Regions from separate parts of the Clostridium algidicarnis genome, predicted to be linked through region 1. Evidence: a T-box and tRNA genes for the amino acid it is inferred to sense, from the RefSeq annotation. Region 1 holds a T-box; the other regions hold tRNA genes.
What was found. The T-box of region 1 lies ahead of argS (arginine--tRNA ligase). A T-box ahead of a tRNA ligase gene usually reads a tRNA of that ligase, here a tRNA-Arg.

Region 1 (4,355 bases):
ATATTTGTGAACTAAAAAAGACTTAGTTATTATATAAACTAAGCCCTAATTTTAAAATATATTTAATTATGGCAGCTAAAAATAACTAGTCTATATCTTCACTGTCATTTTTTTGGATACCTACTTCTCCTATATTTATTACATTTTTTCTACAGTTTCTACTCCTAGTAGTTTAAGCCCACTATTTATTACTATACAAGTAGCCTCAACTATATTAAGTCTAGCATTTTTTAAATCCTCATCCTCTATATTTAATATTGAATTAGAATTATAAAACTTATTAAAACTCTTAGCTACTTCTATAACATATCTAGTAACTATTGAAGGTTCAAGCTTATCTATAGCTGAAATTATGGCTTCATTAAATCCTTCTAAAGTCTTTACAAGTTCAAACTCTTCTTTAGTTTTAAGCTTTGAATAGTCCACATTATCGCTTCTTATGCCTTCTGCCTTTCTTAGTATGCTTTTACCCCTTGCATAAGTGTATTGAACGTAAGGACCTGTTTCACCTTCAAAGCTTAACATATCATTCCAATCAAAAACTATATCCTTTTCTCTGTTATTTTTAAGATATGCAAATATTACAGCTCCTATTCCAAGCTTTTTAGCTACATCTTCTTTATCTTCAAGGTTTGGATTTTTTTCATTTATTATCTCTAATGTCTTCTTTTTTGTTTCATTTAATAAATCTTCTAGTAATACCACATCACCTTTTCTTGTAGACAACTTTTTATCAGCAAATTTAACCATTCCAAATCCTACATGTTCACAATCATTTGCCCATTCGTGTCCCATAAGCTTTAATGTGGTAAATATTTGTTTGAAATGAAGTTTCTGTGGGCTACCCACTACATATATATTTTTATAAAAATCATAAGTCTTTTTTCTATACATTGCTGCTGCAAGATCTCTTGTTGCATATATAGTAGCTCCATCTGCCTTTTTAATCATACATGGTGGCATATTATATTCATCTAACATAACAACCTTTGCCCCATTGCTTTCAACAAGTAGTCCCTTACTTTCTAATTCTTCTACAACTGCATCCATTTTATCTCCATAAAAGCTTTCACCTGCATAAGAATCAAACTTAACGCCTAACATATCATAAACCTTTTCAAATTCTTTTAAACTAAGATCTCTGAATCTTTTCCAAAGTTCTTGCTCCTCTTTTGATCCATCCTCTAATCTTTTAAAATGCATTCTAGCTTCATCATCCAATGAAGGATCAATTTTTGCTTCCTCATGAAACTTTACATATATTCTTAAAAGTTCATCTATAGGGTTTTTAAGAAGAGCCTCTTCATCTACCCATTTTTTATAAGCAACTATAAGCTTTCCAAATTGAGTACCCCAATCTCCTAGATGATTTATTCCTATGGCATTATATCCTTGTGATGCTAAAATCTTATATAATGAGTTTCCTATAGCTGTAGTGAATAGATGTCCTACGTGAAAAGGCTTTGCTATATTTGGAGATGAATATTCTACTATAACATTTTTACCTTTTCCAATGTCTGAAGATCCATAGTCTTCCTTTTCCTTTAATATCTTATCTAAAGTTTCTTTCATAAAACTTTCTTTTTCTACAAAAAAGTTTAAATAAGGTCCTAAATTTTCAATCCTTTCAAAATCTTCTTTTTCTATTTTATCTTTTAGTTCGATAGCTATAGCTAAAGGTGCTTTCCTTAGAGCCTTAGCTAATTGGAAACAAGGAAAAGCATAGTCCCCCATATCAGCTTTAGGTGGTATTTCTATAAGTCTTTCTAGCTCCTCGACTTTCATATCTACATGCTTTGAAATTCTTTCTGCTATGATCTTTTTATAATCCATTTTTATTTTCCTCCCTAACCACTTAATTATTTTTAAAAATAATTAGTTAAATTGCCTTTTAAAATGTTGCTTTTCAACATAACTTAATATATTTATCTTTGTTATACTATTAAATCCTAAAATATAGAATTAAGTATAAAATAAAATCCGTCTCTTATTAAAATAATAAGAGACGGATTCCTCCGCGGTACCACTCCTGTTGATTACTTAAATTAAATAATCCCCTCAAAAACTTAACGCATTTAGCGGCCACCTGTTATTTTAGACAGCTTCTCTGAGTTTCTCTTCTTTTTATATATCTTATAAGGCTTCCACCACATCCTTAATCGCTGTAAGAAATTCTATAAAAGTACTTCTCTCTTCTTTGAATTTTCATATTAAATTACATTACATTATACACCTGTAACCCTATATTGGTCAATATCAAACAATCTTTAAATATAAAATTATTTACTTTTTAATACCATACCCTCCATAAACAGTTTTAGTATCTGCAATAGATATAACTGCCTTTGTATTGGTATCCTCAATTAATTTTATAACTTCTTTTTTTCTCTTTCGTTTTACATGTACAACTATCATCTTTTTCTTTTCATTTATACCTTCAGCCTCTACTAATGTAACTCCTAAATTATCTTTTCTAAGTTTTTCTGCTATTATAATAGCATCATTAGCTGAAGCCACTATGCTGATAGTTAAAAGCCCTATTGCTAACTTTTCCTCTAAAAATGACCCAACATAGTTTCCAACAGAGAATCCAAGAGCATAAACTACCATTTTAATAGGATCTTCACTTATTCCTACAAGAACAGTACTAACTAAATAAAGCCATATTATAACTTCAAAAAACCCAATGATAGATCCAACTACCTTCTCGCCTCTAGTTATAAGTACGGTTCTTAATGTCATAAGTGATACTTCAACTATTTTTGCCAAAAATATCAATACATATAACACCATAATATAATCATATACCTCCTACTACTTTAAAATTATTTACACACCATCATATCTAAAATAACTTTATCTGTATCCACCATACCAGCTGTGGCTAGATTTCCTAAATTTTTTATAGTTTGTTCTACACATTCATGTATTATACCATCTTTACAGGATACTTCAATACCATTTGTAGCAAGTACTGCAGATTGAATAGCTGAACTCACTGATGTAGAAATTTTCAGTGCACAGCCTTGCTTTGCTCCATCACATATCATTCCCGAAAGTCCAGCTACCATGTTTTTAACTGCATGGGAAATTGATTCATAGTCTCCACCTAAAAGATAGGTTATGCCACAGCTTGACCCTACTGCTGCTGCCACTCCACACCCACATAAAGCAGACAGCCTTCCAAGATAACTTTTTATATGAATTGTAACTAAATTACTTATAGCAAGGGCTCTACAAAGTTCTTCCTCGCTACTCCCTAACTTTTCAAACACAGCAACTACTGGCAGTGTACACGTAAGTCCTTGATTTCCACTACCTGCAGTGGTCATAACCGGTAGTGCACACCCATCCATTCTAGCATCCACTGCCGCTGCTGTTATAGCAATAGCATGAGATTCAATGCTATCTGCAAAAATCCCCTTTCCTATGCTTTCATGAAATGTCTTTCCAACCTTTAATCCATATTCATGTTCAATTCCTTCTTTAGCAACTCTTCTATTCATTTTAGCACCATCTAAAAGAAACTTTATATCTTCAAAGTCTACATTAGTTGCAAAGTTATGTATATCCTTTATACTGATTTCTACCTTATCATTGGATTTTGTAATTTCTTCATTTACTTCATCTTCCACTTTATTTTCTTCTTTTTCTTCCTTTTCATAAAGAATCTCACTATTTAAGGATATGTAAACTATATTAGTATGTTCATCTTTTATAATAACTTTAGATTCATCTTGTCCTTTTTTGCATATAACCTCTATGTAAAGCTTACTTTTAGTATCCTTTAGTTTTATCTTCAAATTATTATCTTTTAAATACTTTACTGCTTCATCTATATGTTTGTCTTCTATATCCTTAAGAACTTCAAGCTTTGCTTCTGGATTTCCACCAATAACCCCAAGCGCTGCTGCTATATCAAGTCCTGTCATTTTTGTCTTTGGTATTCCAACTCCCATACCATTTTTAAGGATATTCCCACTTACTAAAACTTCTACCTTATCTGGCATAAATCCTAATACCTTTTTCGCCTTAGCACTAGCATAAGCTACTGCTATAGGCTCTGTACATCCTAATGCAGGTGCGAGTTCTCTCTTAAAAAGCTCTATATATTTTATAAAATTCATAAGTATTCCCCCTAATTTAATTACATAGTGTTAACACTAACATAACCCGATGTAAATGTTTGCTACCATTATAATAACAAATGCATTAGTTATATTCAATTTATATTATAGATTAATGTAGAATTTATTTATTTTTTATAATATTATTGAAAAAAACTGTATTATAAAATAATATAGTATATACTTATATTTGATTGAAATTCATTAAAAGGAGTATGTGTATTATGG
Region 2 (4,355 bases), 1.3 Mb from region 1:
CCCCATAAATGCATAAATATCGATATGGTTTAGAATATTACATTAAGTCTGTCTATTAAGACTATTAAAAAAATGAATTGGTATGTTATTCTTATTAAACGTATAATTAGGGTATAAGATATGCGTATTTTTAACAATCAAAGCATTTATTTATAACATATATAAAGGGGGAGTAATTATGGATTTATTATCTATAGTTAAAAGTATTAATGACGTTCTTTGGGGATATGTACTAATTTTTTTACTTTGTGGTACAGGAATATTTTTTACAATTAAACTTAAGTTTGTACAAGTTAGAAAGTTTAAAGAAGGTTGGAAAAGAGTATTTGGGGGATTAAATTTAAAAGGTGAAAGAGCAGGTAAAGATGGTATGTCATCTTTCCAAGCTTTAAGTACAGCTATAGCAGCTCAAGTTGGAACAGGAAACCTTGCAGGAGCAGCAACAGCTATAGTATCTGGTGGACCTGGAGCTATATTTTGGATGTGGGTAAGTGCTTTCTTTGGAATGGCAACTATATTTGCAGAAGCAACATTAGCTCAATTATACAAACAAAGAGTTGATGGAGAGATTACAGGAGGACCTGCATATTATATAAGTAAAGGTTTAAATAGTAAATTTTTAGCTGGATTCTTCTCAGTGGCTATAATATTTGCATTAGGATTTATGGGAAACATGGTTCAATCAAATTCTATAGGGGTAGCTTTTAATACTGCATTTGGATTAAATCCAGTTATAGTAGGTGTAGTAATTGCAGTAATTGCTGGATTTATATTTATAGGTGGAGTAGGCAGAATAGCATCTGTTACTGAAAAGGTTGTACCTTTAATGGCAGCATTTTACTTACTAGGTGGACTTATAATATTAGTTTTAAATTATGCTAATGTATTACCAGCATTTAAAATGATATTTGTTGGGGCATTTAAACCTGAAGCAGTTTTAGGTGGAGCTATTGGGGTCAGTGTTAAACAAGCTGTTAGATACGGTGTTGCAAGAGGATTATTCTCTAATGAAGCTGGTATGGGTTCCACACCTCATGCTCATGCTGTAGCAAAGGTTAATCATCCTGGAGAACAAGGTACAGTAGCTATAGTTAGTGTATTTTTAGACACATTCATAGTTCTTACTATGACAGCTTTAGTTATATTATCAACAGGAGCTCTAGATACAGGAGCTACAGGAATTGAACTTACACAAAATGCATTTTCTCTAGGATTTAAGAGTTTGGGTAACTTTGGAAATGTGTTTATTGCTTTATGTTTATTATTCTTTGCATTTTCCACTATAATAGGTTGGTACTTCTTTGCAGAAGCAAACGTAAAGTATCTTTTTGGAAGTAAACATTTAAATATATTTAGAGTTTTAGTTCTAATATGCATAGTAGCTGGGTCTGCTTTAAAAGTTGATTTAGTTTGGGAACTTGCAGATACATTCAATGGACTTATGGTTATACCTAACCTTATAGCACTTATATTCTTGTCATCTAAGGTTAGTACTAGTTTAAAAGATTATGATTCACTAAAATAATAATTTAAATTTAGAGGTAGCTACCGCATTTGGTAGCTACCTTTTTAAATGTATTACAGATTTAACATTACGATCTATAAAGGTTAAAATATATTGATTTGTACATGGTTTTGTGGTAGTATAGTTTTGTTAGTTATATAATATAAGTTTAAAATATGCGATAGTACCTCAACTGGATAGAGGACTCGGCTACGAACCGAGCTGCTGCGGGTTCAAGTCCTGCCTGTCGCACCAAGATAAAAAAACATGTGTAGGTATATGAACCTACACATGTTTTTTTGTTTTATTAGGCTATTTCTAAAACAAGCCAAACATAACTTAATCATAAAGAAATTCAAATACAATACACAATAAAAGTAATTGTTTACATGTAAATGGTAATATGTTACAATATGCATTAAAAGAAAAACAACTGATGGATTATATGGATATTCAATGACTGAACAAAGTAATACTTATAAAGAATAAATTAATAAAGTAAGAAGCTACTATTAAGTTAACTTCTTACTTTATATAGGAGAAGTTTATGAGAAAGATTAAGGCACTAATAAAATATAATTTTTTAAATTTAAACAAAACCTTTATCATAATTATAATGATGATATTATTCCTATTTGGCATCCAGCAACAGTTATGGGCCTCAAGGATATCTGGTGCATTTCACCTAAATCTTATTACATTTTTAAAGACCTCTTGGCTACCAATCAATTTAATATACATACCAATTTTGATAATAAATGAAATAATAAGTAGTAGCGATCAAGAGATATTTCATGTGCTTAATATTTCTAAAAGGGAAAGATTTTTAGGTAAGTTTTTCACAAGCGCAGTTATAAATTTAGCTATAATAATAGTTAATGTTGTAATATTAGTTGTAGTTGCAATTATAGCAAAAGCACCCCTTAAATATTCCTTGTATCTCATTTCCATGTTTTTATTAAATATATTTACTGGACTTTTTTGTTGTAGTGCCATTGGTCTATTAATTGGTGAAACAATATCAAAATTTAGATATAGGGTGCTTTTTTATGTACTAATAATTTTGTTTTTTCTAGGTACAAATAATTTCTTTAAAGAGCCTAATATACTTACGCCAATTATGAAATTCGATCCATTATCAAGCACCTTTGAGTTATTTTCTTTAGATAAACTAACCCTTTATCATTTTATGCTTTGGAACTTAATAGGCTTACTTGCAATGTATTTAATATATAACATTAAAGATTTAAAGTTTTTCAAGTTTAAAAATAAAATAATGTTATGCTTTTTAGTAGTTGCCATTTTGTCTTGCCTCTTTGTAGGTTCAAAGTATAATCCTCAAAGTTATTTTATTCTAAAAGACAATATTAATGAAAACTACGAGAAAGAGTCTAAGCTAAGTGAAGGATTTACAATTGAAAGTTATAATATGAAGTTACAGTTAAAAGATAGAATTTCTAATGATTGTAATATGGACATTATAATTAATAATAAAAACTTAAATAAATTAACTTTAAGCTTATATCATACTTTGAAGGTATCAAGTATAAATGTAAATGAAAAAGAGGTTGAATTCTCATCTAAAGATGATACTTTAACCATATTATTGGGGGAACAATATAAAGAAGGGGAAAAGATAAAGGTTTCTATAAGATATTCAGGAATAATTAATACTGTAGATAAGCAGGGCAGCAAAAGGTTCTTCGTAAACAACCACTCCTTATTTTTAGCGGACTATTTTCCTTGGTATCCTAAATCAGAGTGGATGGGAAACACTAAAAAATATGAAGTTAAAATAGAAGATAATAATGGAAAAGTATATTCAAGCCTTAATGAAAAGGATAATGGTACTTTTGAAGGTGAAGGCAAGGAAATGTTTTTAGTTAAGAATATATTACTTTCAAATCACCTATATAAAGGTATAGAACTTGTAGGAAAGGCTGAGGAAATAAAAACCGATGTTCAATGTGAAGAGATTATGAATTCAGTTAATAGAATGGGGGATGGAGTAAACGATTATAAAAGATTAATTTTAACTCCTAAAAGAGATAAAGAATATCTTCTATATAATTTGTATGAGGATCAAGTTATATTCGGCATTCACGATACAGATGAAGTTTTACAGTATGGGAGGTAAAAAGGTGAGTAAAATAGTTGTAGAAAATTTATCTTATAAATATAGAAAGACTAAAGCACTAAGCAATATTAACTTTGAGGTAACTGATGGATTAATTGGTGTTCTTGGAGCTAATGGTGCTGGAAAAAGCACTCTTATGAAGTTACTAACCACATTACTAAAAGTTAAGGATGGAGATATTAGTATTGATGGTACAAGCTATAAAAAAGGTGTAGCCAAAATCAGGGGTAAGCTCGGTTATTTGCCACAAAATTTTATGGTTTATGAATCTTTAACAGGAAGAGAATTATTAGATGTTTTAGCTACCATTAAAACAGATTATAACAAGGAAGAAAAAAGCACACATATAGAAGATATAATTAGAGATTTTGATATGCAAGATTATATCGATAAAAAGATTAAAGAGTATTCAGGAGGTATGAAACAAAAGCTAGGCTTTGCTCAGGCAATAATTGGTGACCCAAAGATTATTATAATGGATGAACCTACTGTTGGGTTAGACCCAGAGCAAAGAAACATAATAAGAGACTTATTTCCAGCTATGTCTAGTGGTAGAATAGTTTTTGTTACTACGCATATTGTGGAGGACATAGAGAATTATTGTAATTACTTATTGGTATTAAATAAAGGCAGCCTAATTTTTAAAGGAAGTAAAGATGACTTTATTAATGAAGTAAGAGGATACTTGTGGGAAGGTGTCCTTCCTATAAATGA
Region 3 (4,355 bases), 1.2 Mb from region 1:
AGATTTGTCCAAGCTTTATAAATGTTGGTCCAAGATCTTCACAAGCTAATCTTAAATTTTCAGGTGAATTATCTTGTCTTTTTATTTTATTATCAACTAGAAAGCCAAATCCATAAAAAGCAGAAACTTTTACTATTTCTTTTAAACGTTTAGCGGAATTCTTAGCCATTTTAGCCCTCTCTTTACTTAAAACCACCATTAATTATATGTGTCTTAAAGTTTTTACTCTTGTTTGTTTTCTAAAAGGCTTATTTTAGCTTCTAATTTTAGCATCTTTTCTTTAACTTCATTTAAATCTTCTTGATGTGCTAAATTTAGCTCTTCAATTATACAAACTACATCCTTTTTATTTAAAGGTTTTACACTATCAACTTTTGAAACTAACTTTTCTCCTGAACTTTGCATATCTCTTTTTAATTCTTCATTTAATTCTTTACCTTCTTCCGTACTTAACTTTCCCTTTTCAACCATATCCTCAATAATCTTTGAAGACTTTTCATAAGTATAAGCAACAGAACCTACTCCTGCAAGAAATACCTTTTTTAATTCATCTAACATAATTACACCTCCAAATTTATTTTTATATTCTCTAGTATATGCTTATATAAATTATACTATAAGGATTGCCCCTATTAAAGGCTTTAATAAATCTTTAACATAACTTATATATTTAAAGATATAATGATTTTAAAGTCATTGAATTATATGCTAAAATATATAAGTAATATAGTAACTACTTATATATAAGTATGCCTTTAAATAAAATAATTAAACATAATGTTTAAGTTGAGAGAAGGTTTTATATTGGCCGGGAGTATTATAAAAATACGTGGAATAATGAATGGACTTAGCGATACAGAAAAAAAGGTAGCTAATTTTATACTAGAATATCCTTCAGAGATTTCTGATTTATCTATAGGTAACATGTCTAAAAGATGTGGAGCTAGCGAGGCTACTATAGTAAGATTTTGTAGAGCGGTTGGTTATAGTGGATTCAAAGACTTTAAAATTGATATAACTCGTGATATGGCTTATCTTGAGGTAAACAGTAAAGATGACAAATATGCAGATATAGAAAATGGTGATGATATAGATGTTATTATAAAAAACATAAGTAATAATAATAAAAAAGCTATAGATAATACCAGTAAAATAATATCTACAAAAAGCATAAAAGAAGCAATCGAAGCGCTAGATAATTCAAAGCGAATAGAGTTTTTTGGAGTAGGAGCTTCCTATGTGATAGCCTTAGATGCCTTCCAAAAGTTTTGTAGGATAAATAAATTAGCTACAGCTCATGCTGATACGCATATTCAAACTATTTCAGCTGCCAATCTTACTAAAGGTGATGTTGCAGTTGCAATATCATATTCTGGGGAAACTAAGGATGTTTACGATGCCATAAATATAGCAAGAAGTACAGGTGCAACAACTATTAGTATAACTAAATATGGCTCTAGTTCTATAAGTGATATATGCGATATTAATTTATATGTATCATCTCCAGAAATAAATATAAGAAGTGGGGCAACCTCTTCTAGAATAGCACAGCTTAATGTAATAGATATATTATTTGCCGGAGTTGCAAGTAAGCGATTTAATGAAACTCAAAACTATCTAGAAAAAACAAGAGTGGCTATAAAAGCTAAAAAGTTTAAATAACCATTCTCAATTTAATAAGGATAACTTGTCCTAATTATTAGAGCAAGTTATCCTTGAAATGTACATTATTTAAATATTTGATTTACTTTTCATCTTTTTCTTTGACTTCAAAATTACAAGGTTCTCCCTCACAATTTGGGACCACTTCATCATTAGCTCCCACAAATACTTTTGAATTTGGTGAGGACTTTACCTCTTTTGATTCTTTATCCTTATTAATAGGAGTAGTATTTGTTTTTTCTTCATTATTACACATCTAAATCACTCCTTACAAAATATTCTGTAAACTCTATACTCATATTATATCACAATCTTAAACTTTAATAATAAATATCCGTAAAAAGTGTATTAAGTTTTCATGAATTAATGAATTTAAATTTATTTGCTTAGTTATAATTGACATAATACAATTTATATAATAAAATGTTAGGGTGATACAATAACATATGCTCTCATAGTTTAATGGATATAACGATCCCCTCCTAAGGGATAAATACAGGTTCGATTCCTGTTGGGAGTACCAAAAAGATTAGAATTTTAATTTATTAAATTTCTAATCTTTTTTTATTTACCTACAACTTTCTAAATCTTTACTTTAAAGTATGATTCCTTAGATATAACTAGATATAACTAGATATAATATAAAATATTAACCTAAATCTTATATTTGAGCTATTTAAAAGATAATGCCTTGAAATGGTATATAATTTGTGTTAATACATTAGAATTAAATGTGATATAATAAGATAGATTTATTTAATTTTATGACATTTCAGAAAAGTATTAGAAGTATAAATTATATATAACTATTCTAATCTCATCTATGTATCCAAAGACATATTAAATGGATATAAGATATCACAAAATTATTTATTATATAAAAATTAATTATTATAGGAGAGTGGTACTTTTGGACCCTAGCACGTGGCATTTAATTTTATTAACTGTGCTTTTATTATTATCAGCATTTTTCTCAGCTTCAGAAACGGCTCTTATGAGCTTTAGTAAGATAAGAGTAAAACACCTTGTAGAAGAAGGTGTAAAGGGAGCTGATAAAATAGAAAAACTTATAGCAAGCCCTAATAAACTATTAGGAAGCATTTTAGTAGGTAATAACGTAGCAAATATAGCAGCTTCTGCTCTAGCAACCTCAATTGCATTAAAAGCATTTGGACAAAAAGGTGTAGGAATAGCAACTATTGTTATGACCGTATTAGTTCTTATATTTGCAGAAATAACCCCTAAATCCTTAGCTGCTCAAAATTCAGAAAAGGTTTCTTTTAAGGTTTATAAGCCTATAAGTTTTATTATAATAATACTCAGACCTATAGTAACTGTATTTACATTTATATCTTCAGGGATTATAAAGCTATTAGGTGGAAACCCTGATAAAACTCAACCCTTCATAACAGAAGAAGAATTAAAAACTTTGGTGGATGTTGGAGAGGAAGAGGGAGTTCTTGAAGTTGGAGAAAAAGAGATGATATATAATGTTTTCGAATTTGGAGACCTTCAAGCAAAGGATGTAATGGTTCAAAGAGTAGATGTTATATCTATAAGCACTGAATCTACTTATGACGAGATCCTTGAAGTCTTGAAAAGAGAACAATTCTCTAGGATACCCGTATACAGAGAATCTATCGATGATATCGTAGGTGTGTTATACATAAAAGACTTGCTTTTAAAAGAAAAAGAGGAAGAGTTTAACGTTGAAGACTACATGAGAGAGCCTAATTACACCTATGAGTTTAGAAGGATTACAGATCTTTTTACTGATATGAAAAAGGACAGAAATCATATGTATATCGTGCTTGATGAATACGGTGGTACAGTAGGTATTGTAACCATTGAGGACTTAGTAGAAGAAATTGTTGGAGAGATTGAAGACGAATATGATGATGAAGATGATAAAGAGATTGATGTAATTAAAGAAGATGAGTATGTAGTATCTGGAAGTGCTAGGTTAGATGATCTTAATGACCTTATAGGCACATCCATGGAATCAGAAGAATTTGATTCTATAGGAGGCTTTATAATAGGTCAGCTTGGAAGATTCCCAGATAGAGGAGAAAACATACAATTTGATACAACTAAGTTTGTTATTGAAGAGTTAGATAAAAATAGAATAAAAAAGGTACGTATATTTACGTAACTTATACAAATTACCCTGTGTAGACCACAGGGATTTATTTTTTATCTTATTTCATAAATCAATATAATTTATAAGCTTTAAATTTTACAAATTAGTAAACAAAGTGATAATAGTAGTTTACAATTCATTATTAAATTGTAAATAATGTTACAATTAAAATAATATAATTGAGGAGAGGTGGATTTTAATGACTTGTGTAAAAAAAGTTTTAAGTTTTATTCATGATGACTTTGAAGATTTAGAATTATGGTATCCTATTCTAAGGTTAAGAGAAGAAGGAATTGAAGTGGTTATAGCTGGTGAAGAAGCTAACAAAAAATACACTGGTAAACATGGAGTCCCTGCTATCTCTGACTGTTCATTTAAAGATATAAATGTAGATGAATTTCATGGTTTACTTATCCCCGGGGGATGGGCACCAGATAAAATAAGAGTATGTGATGATGCACTTAGTATAGTTAAGCATATGAGCGAAAGTCAAAAGGTTATAGGTCAAATATGCCATGCTGGTTGGGTTACAATTTCTGCCGACATCCTAAAT

Region 2: it encodes a tRNA-Arg, which carries the amino acid that the T-box ahead of argS (arginine--tRNA ligase) is inferred to sense. The anticodon was not compared.
Region 3: it encodes a tRNA-Arg, which carries the amino acid that the T-box ahead of argS (arginine--tRNA ligase) is inferred to sense. The anticodon was not compared.

Annotation. Positions count from the first base shown of each region.
Region 1 is NZ_JNLN01000001.1:2,339,407-2,343,761, reverse strand. It holds gene argS (arginine--tRNA ligase) at 139-1,833, opposite strand; T-box leader at 1,999-2,207, opposite strand; gene BV55_RS0111120 (DUF2179 domain-containing protein) at 2,284-2,796, opposite strand; gene BV55_RS0111115 (L-cysteine desulfidase family protein) at 2,826-4,127, opposite strand; gene BV55_RS0111110 (Ppx/GppA phosphatase family protein) at 4,352-4,355, shown strand, end outside.
Region 2 is NZ_JNLN01000001.1:1,080,345-1,084,699, forward strand. It holds gene BV55_RS0105365 (alanine/glycine:cation symporter family protein) at 179-1,525, shown strand; tRNA gene BV55_RS0105370 (tRNA-Arg) at 1,683-1,759, shown strand; gene BV55_RS0105375 (membrane protein) at 2,052-3,641, shown strand; gene BV55_RS0105380 (ATP-binding cassette domain-containing protein) at 3,646-4,355, shown strand, end outside.
Region 3 is NZ_JNLN01000001.1:1,093,352-1,097,706, reverse strand. It holds gene BV55_RS0105460 (ABC1 kinase family protein) at 1-169, opposite strand, end outside; gene BV55_RS0105455 (phasin family protein) at 223-558, opposite strand; gene BV55_RS0105450 (MurR/RpiR family transcriptional regulator) at 778-1,662, shown strand; gene BV55_RS15530 (hypothetical protein) at 1,745-1,918, opposite strand; tRNA gene BV55_RS0105440 (tRNA-Arg) at 2,111-2,185, shown strand; gene BV55_RS0105435 (HlyC/CorC family transporter) at 2,573-3,814, shown strand; gene BV55_RS0105430 (type 1 glutamine amidotransferase domain-containing protein) at 4,002-4,355, shown strand, end outside.